Regions from separate parts of the Leucobacter sp. NPDC015123 genome, predicted to be linked through region 2. Evidence: riboswitches for the same ligand, from Rfam matches in the RefSeq annotation. Region 2 holds a riboswitch; the other holds the start of a gene.

Region 1 (3,397 bases), 310 kb from region 2:
CGACTGACCCGTGCAATGGCGAGCGCTCAGGCGGGTCGAAGAGTGCTCGATAGTTCGCGAACGAGATCCCGACACCCCGCGGCCCCTGGAGCGACCGCCACACGAGCGCACCGATCGGCAGCACGTGCAGCAGCAGCACTGTGACGCCGAACACCGCCAGCACTGGTGCGTCCGTTCTGCGCGGTGCGCGCACCTCGATGCGAACCTCCTGGGCACGTTCGTTTCGGCTCCGCAGCAGCGCCGAGGCGATGAGCGCGAGCGCTACAATCGCGAACTGCACAAGCGACAGCACGGCCGCTGAGCGCAGATCGAGAAACTGCACTGTGAGCCTGTATACCTCGGTCTCGATGTTCGCGAACTCGCGCCCGCCAAGAATCAGCACGACGCCAAACGAGGTCGCGCAGAACAGGAACACGAGCGCCCCGGCAGATGCGAGCGCCGGGCCGAGCGCGGGCAGCGTGACCGTGCAGAACACCCTCACCGGGCCTGCCCCGAGCGTGCGCGCTGCCTGCCCCTGGCGGGTGTCCAGCTGCGCCCAGTAGCCCCCGACTGTGCGCGCCACGACGGTGACGTTGAAGAATGCGAGCGCGAGCACGACGACCACGAGCGACCTGTCGAGGCCAAGCCAGTACAGGGCTCCCCCGGGCCCGAACAGTGCGGTGAACGCGACGCCGACGACGACGGCAGGCAGCACAAACGGCACTGTGAGTAGCGCCCTGAGCACCCCGCGCCCGCGGAACTCAAGGCGGTAGAGCACGTAGGCCGCGGGGACGCCGAGCAGGATCGCGACGACAGTCGCGAGGCTCGCCTGCACGAGCGTGTTCTGCAGCACCCGCCAGCTGCGTTCGAGCCCGAGCACCTCCGGGAGGCCGCCGAGGTCGAGCTGCCCGCCGCTCGTGAGACCCGTCGCGACGAGCGCGATGACAGGCCAGAGGAAGAAGACCCCGACGAAGAGCACAGGAATCGCCGCTGCGAACCCCCAAGCGAGGGGCCCGAGCGGGCGACGTGAGCGTGCACGCACCGCGACTTCCTCTGACCTGTATCGTGCTCTGTTAGAGCCCGACGGCGTCGCCGAGCGTCCGCAGCCAACCGTCGAGGCCCGCCTGGATCTCGGTTGCTGGCAGGTCGTGTGTCTGGCCCGACTCTGGCAGCGGCGCGAACTTCGCCCAGCTTGCGGGCAGCTCCACGTCTTCGTCGACAGGGTACATGTACATGTTGTCGGCGATGCCTGACTGGAACTCCTCAGAGAGCAGGTACTCAACGACGGCGCGCGCTCCGTCTGGGTTCTCGCCGCCCTTGAGCACGCCAGCGTATTCGACCTGCTGCGAGCAGGTGTCGAGCAGCGCCCTCGTATTCGATGCGCTCTCGTCGTCGTTCACAGTGAACGCTGGCGACGTCGAGTAGGAGACGACGATCGGCCTGGTGCCTGTCTCGCTCACGCCGGTGAACTCCGTGTTGTAGGCCTCGGTCCAGCCCTGCACGGTGCGGGCGCCGTTCGCTTCGAGGCGCTTCCAGTAGTCAACGAAGCCGTCCTCGCCGAACGCTGCAATCGTCGCGATCATGAACGAAGCGCCCGTGCTTGATGCCGTGGGATCGAGCAGCACGGTGAGGTCCTTGTAGGCGGGATCCGCGAGGTCGTCGAGCGTCTCCGGCTCTGCGATACCCTTCTCCGCGAACCACGCGGTGTCGATGTTTACGCATGTCGCCCCGCGGTCGATCGGCACGAGCGGCACGCTGCCCGATTCCGCACTTTCGGCATCGAGCTCGGTGGCGAGCAGGAGGCCGTCACCCTTCAGGAGACTTGCCGGAACCGGCAGCGCTACGTCGTTCTCGATCAGGCGGGAGGCGAGCGTATTGTCGACGCCAAAAAACGCGTCAGCAATCGGCGCCCCCTTTGTGAGCACAAGCTTGTTCGCGAGTTGGCCGCCGTCGCCAGCAGTGAGAACTTCGACGTCGTAGCCTGTCGCCGCGCTCGCGAGCTGTGAGAACTCGTCGCCGTCGACGAAGCTGTCATGGACGACGAGCGTGACCTTCGCCGAGTCGCCGTCTTCAGCGCTCGAATCCTGGCCCCCAGCGCAGCCAGTGAGGGCGAGCATGGCGGCGAGTGGGAGCGCGATAAGCGCAGCCAATGTGTAAGAGCGTGCACGTGTACGCATAACGAGAAGAGTCCTTCCTCCGCTGGCATGAACCAGATCAGGTTGAACGGTCGGAGCACGCGTGCTCCCTCTCAGCCCCGCGCGCCGGGACTCCCGTGGATTGCTCCCTCAGCCTAGCCCTTACGGCCGGGCCAGCGCCAGCCGGCTCGCTTCTCGTCGCCACCGCGGTCTGCGTCGAGATCGACGTTGTCCCAAGAGTAAGCCTCGACGAGGGCTTCCTCGTCGATTTGAGCGTCGACGGCTTCGCTCGCGGTCGCCTCCTCTGCGGGATGTGCGGTAACGGCTTCGACAGGTCCCGTCACCGCGTGCTGATCGAAGAGCTCGGCGTCTGGTTGGGGGACGTGCAGGCTACCCGGATCCGCGTCCGCTGAATCCACTCCCGCTGGATCGGCGTCGCGCGTATGCCACCATGCCCGGTCGCTAGCCGGCGCCAAGGCGCTGTCGCCCGGCATGCCTGGCGTACCCTTGAGGTCGGGCAGGATGTCGGTGTCAACATCGACATCGACATCGAGCTCAAGCGGCTCGGTGAGTTGATCGTCGACGCGGCTCCCCGCCGAGGCTCGCGCGTGCGGGACGAGTGGCGACACTGGCGCGAGCCGTTGCTCGTCCTCGACGGGATCTTCTTCTGACGCCGTCCTGGCAGGAGCCTGGCGCACTGTCGCTGGGTCGGGCTCTCCGCCGAGTGCAATCCCTCGATCAGGATCGGCAGCGGCCCCGTCGTCCCCAAGCCCGAGAAGCGCGGCGACCTCGCCTGGCCCTGCGACGACCCGCCGGGCGATATCGGCGCGCGCCGCGAGCGCACCAAGTAGGCAGCCAACCCCGAGCTCCGCGGCGGCAAGGCCCGCGGCCCGCCAGACGTCGGGTCCAACTTCTGCGAGCCGCCCCGGCCCGAGAGCGCCTGTCGCCGTCCAGTTAAGCAATGCGATGGTGAGCCCTGCGACGATCACGGCCCCTGCGATCTGAGCCCCCAGGCGTGCCATGGACTGGCGGCGCGCCACGTCGCCGAGCCCGATCCCAACTGCAAGCCCGAGGAGCACGAGGAGAAGCGGAGCGAGCACCGCGACGCTCCCCCACCCGTCAGGGATCGCAGCGAGCACCGGAATGCCTGGCATCGGGCCGAGCAGTTGCCCGAAGGGCGAAGCCGAGCTGCCGATACCGACGGCGAAGCCGGAGCCTGTCAGCCACGCACCGCTCCAGATCACGAACACGGGCAGCAGCGCGAGCTGCAGGAGAAACATCAG
Region 2 (3,397 bases):
GCGGCGGGCGAGGCGGATCTGGGTGCTTGTTGCGTTGCTCATGTGTGCTCCTTGTGGGTGGGAAAGCGGGGTTGGACGGGCTAGTTGAGCAGCCCAATCGCGAGCGCGATGATCCCGAGCGCTGGCACGGTGCCCTGCTTCAGCGCGGCGCCGAGCTTGTCGGGCGAGGAGATTGCGAGGACGAGGCTCGCCGCGACCATTGAGCCCGCTCCGGTGAAGACGAGGGTCGCCCCAACGGGCAGGTTCCCGGCGGCGACGAATACGATGCCGAGCGCGACTGCCACCGCGAGAAATAGGTTGTAGAACCCCTGGTTGAACGCGAGGGCATGCTGCGCCTTCGCCTCTTCGACAGTGCCGGTGCCGAAGGTCTTGCGGGCTCGCTCGCTCGTCCAGGCCATGGATTCGAGGTAGAAGATGAACACGTGAATGAGTGCTGCGGCTCCGGTGAGCACAAGGCCGGCGATCACCATGATGTGACTCGTTTCTCTAACTGCGCGTCGGCGGCAGCCGGCGTTCGCGAAATACTGTATCGATCAGTACACTATAACGAGAGGGTCGATCACGCAATCATTCTGAGGAGACGGCATGGGGCGCACGCAGCAGTTCGACACCGCGGAGGTCGTGCGGGCCGCCCGTGAGGTGTTTTGGGTGAACGGCTACGAGGCAAGCTCCCTCCCAGCACTTGAAACGGCGACGGGCTTGAAGCGATCGAGCATCTATCACGCGTTCGGGTCGAAGCATGGCCTGTTCGAGGCAGTGATCGAGAGCTACTTGAACGAGGTGATCCGCCCACGGCTCGCTCCGCTCGTCGCCGCCGAGGTCGAAGCCGACGCGCTCGAGAACTACCTCACGGGGCTCCGCGCGGCGCTCTTGCGAACGGGCACGACCGCAGCGACGAGCGGTTGCCTCCTCGTGAATGCCGCGGGCGCACCGATCTCACAAGACGCGGCCGTCGCGAGCGTCATCGCAGCGTACAGGGCCGAGCTGAGTGCGGCCTTCGCAAACGGCGTCGCAGCGCGGTTCCCATCTCTGGCGAATGCGCAGGCAGATGTGCTGACCGCCGCGTGCACCGGCCTCGTAATCGCAGCCGTTGCGCTCGTGCGAGTGACGCCCGAGGCTGCTGTCGGAAGCGTCGACGCCGCGCTCGCTCTCATCGAAGAACGCGCGGTTCAGGGCTAGCGGCCGCCCGCGACACTCCGGCCTTGACCCGAGGCATACGTTCGTCGCTATGCTGAGGGTTCCAGTACACATCCGCTGGGGGGGCCCGAACGGGCTGAGATCTGCCGAATGAGGCGGACCACCCCAGGAACCTGATCTCGTTAACACGAGCGGAGGGAAGCGGTCACCATGTTGATCCATGTTCACGTGTCGCCCACACCAATGGGAGACGAAAACGGTCGATACAGCTGCGTCGAGGGCGCGATTCGCGTCATCGAGCAGAGCGGTCTCGAGTACGAGGTCGGCGCGCTCGGCACGACAGTTCAGGGTCCTGCGGAGCGCCTCTGGCCGCTCATGCGCGAGCTGCACGATGCGACGCTTCAGGCTGGTGCGGATCGCGTCATGACGCACTTTCGCATCCTCGAGGCAAAAGACGACGTCATCGAGGCATCGATGACCGAGCTCGCCGCCCGCATCACGCACTAGCGCGCAGGCCGCCGTGAGAACTCTCACGCGGCAGATCCTTCCCGCGCTCCTCGCCGTCGTAGGCCTGGTGCTCGCGTGGGGTCTGCTCGTGCGCCTCACCGACGCTCCTGCGTATCTCATTCCGTCGCCCATGAGCGTGTGGGCGGCGGGCTGGGGCGACAGGGAGCTGCTCAGCTCGCACCTGGCGGCGACGCTTAGGATCGCGCTTCTCGGGTTCGCGCTCGGGGCGCTCGGCGGCGTCGCGATCGGGATCCTGCTCGGGCTGTCTGCCACGCTACGGCGGGCGGCGGAACCGCTGCTCATCGCGAGTCAGGCGATTCCTCCGGTGGTGCTCGCGCCGATCCTGATCTCTGCGATGGGGTTCGGGGCGCTCCCGAAGGTCCTTGTCGTGGCGCTTGGGGCGTTCTTCCCGATCGCGATCAGCGCGAGCGCCGCGATGCGCGACGCCGACAGGTACCTCGTCGATCTGCTGCAATCGATGGGGGCGTCACCGCTCACCGTACTGCGTCGCGTACGGCTGCCGGGGGCGGTGCCCGCGATTGTCGCCGGAGCCAAGGTCGCCGCGAGCTACGTCGTGTTTAGCGCAATCATCGCCGAGTGGATGGGTTCGTCCGTCGGGCTCGGCGTCTACCTGCAACGTTCACAAGCGAGCTACAGGATGGACCAGCTGTTCGCCGCTGTCGGCGTCATCGCCGTGCTCGGCGTGCTGCTGTTCTGGCTCGCATCCCTGATCGGAGACACCGTGCTGTCGCGGTTCCGATCCACACTCAACAGAAAGGGCGTCTAGCCATGGCCGCTCCCTCCCAGACCACAGTCACACCTGCGGGCCGTGCCCGCCGTTCGGGCCTCGCCGCCGCCGCGCTCGCCGGCGCAGCTGCTGCCGCGCTCGCCTTGGTCGGATGCTCGGCCGCAGCGCCTGGCACCGGCGCACCCGCAGACGGGGCTCAGTCGCTGGGCTCCGGGACAGAGCTCACGCCCGTCACTCTCATGTTGAACTGGACGCCGAACGCTCACCACGCAGGGTTCTACTACGCCAAGGAACACGGGCTGTACGAGAAGGCAGGGCTCGACGTCGAGATTCTCGAACCCGGCGACGGCATCGGGGCCGCGGCCTCGGTGGCGGAAGGTCGTGCCGAATTTGGAATCTCGCAGGCCGAATCGCTGCTGCCCGCCCGCGCCGCAGGAATGGATCTTGAGGCGGTCGCGACGCTCCTGCCAGTGAACGACTCGGTGCTCATGGGCGTGAAGAGATCCGGCTTCTCCGACGACCCCGGCTCGCTCGCGGGCCTCACCTACGGCGGCTACGGGGGAGCGCTCGAGACCGAGATCATGTCGGCGCTCACGACATGCGGCGGCGGCAACCCCGCCGACGTGGAGTTCATCGAGATCGGCAACGTCGACTACCTCGCGGGGCTCGAACAGGGCAAGTTCGATGTGACGTGGGTGTTCGGGGGCTGGGACGCACTCCGGGCGCAGGCCGAAAATGACGACGTTGTCGTGCTTCCGATGGCCGCGCACGACGATTGTATTCCGAACTGGTACACGCCAGTGATCGTGGGAAACTCGGCGAACATGGCGCAGGAGCCAGAGACTGCGCGGGCGTTTCTTGCAGCAACGAGTCTCGGCTACGACGCGGTTGTAGCGGATCCGGCCGCTGGCGCCAAGGCGCTCCTCGCCGCGGCGCCCGAGCTCGACGCCGCTCTCGTCGAGCGGGCTGTCTCGTACTACGCGCCCCGGTTCACGGCGCAGGGAC

The links. A riboswitch is a leader RNA that binds a small molecule or an ion and turns the genes downstream of it on or off. The one in region 2 is predicted to bind thiamine pyrophosphate.
Region 1: another riboswitch for thiamine pyrophosphate. It lies ahead of ACF07D_RS01200 (thiamine ABC transporter substrate binding subunit); the one in region 2 lies ahead of ACF07D_RS02740 (MTH1187 family thiamine-binding protein).

What each region holds. Positions count from the first base shown of each region.
Region 1 covers NZ_JBIBVH010000001.1:280,335-283,731, forward strand. Annotated here, with positions in the region: gene ACF07D_RS01195 (ABC transporter permease) at 1-1,021, opposite strand, end outside; gene ACF07D_RS01200 (thiamine ABC transporter substrate binding subunit) at 1,053-2,156, opposite strand; TPP riboswitch at 2,154-2,263, opposite strand; gene ACF07D_RS01205 (DUF6350 family protein) at 2,270-3,397, opposite strand, start outside.
Region 2 covers NZ_JBIBVH010000001.1:593,970-597,366, reverse strand. Annotated here, with positions in the region: gene ACF07D_RS02755 (NADP-dependent oxidoreductase) at 1-42, opposite strand, end outside; gene ACF07D_RS02750 (DUF1304 domain-containing protein) at 81-470, opposite strand; gene ACF07D_RS02745 (TetR/AcrR family transcriptional regulator) at 586-1,179, shown strand; TPP riboswitch at 1,247-1,354, shown strand; gene ACF07D_RS02740 (MTH1187 family thiamine-binding protein) at 1,366-1,644, shown strand; gene ACF07D_RS02735 (ABC transporter permease) at 1,658-2,431, shown strand; gene ACF07D_RS02730 (ABC transporter substrate-binding protein) at 2,434-3,397, shown strand, end outside.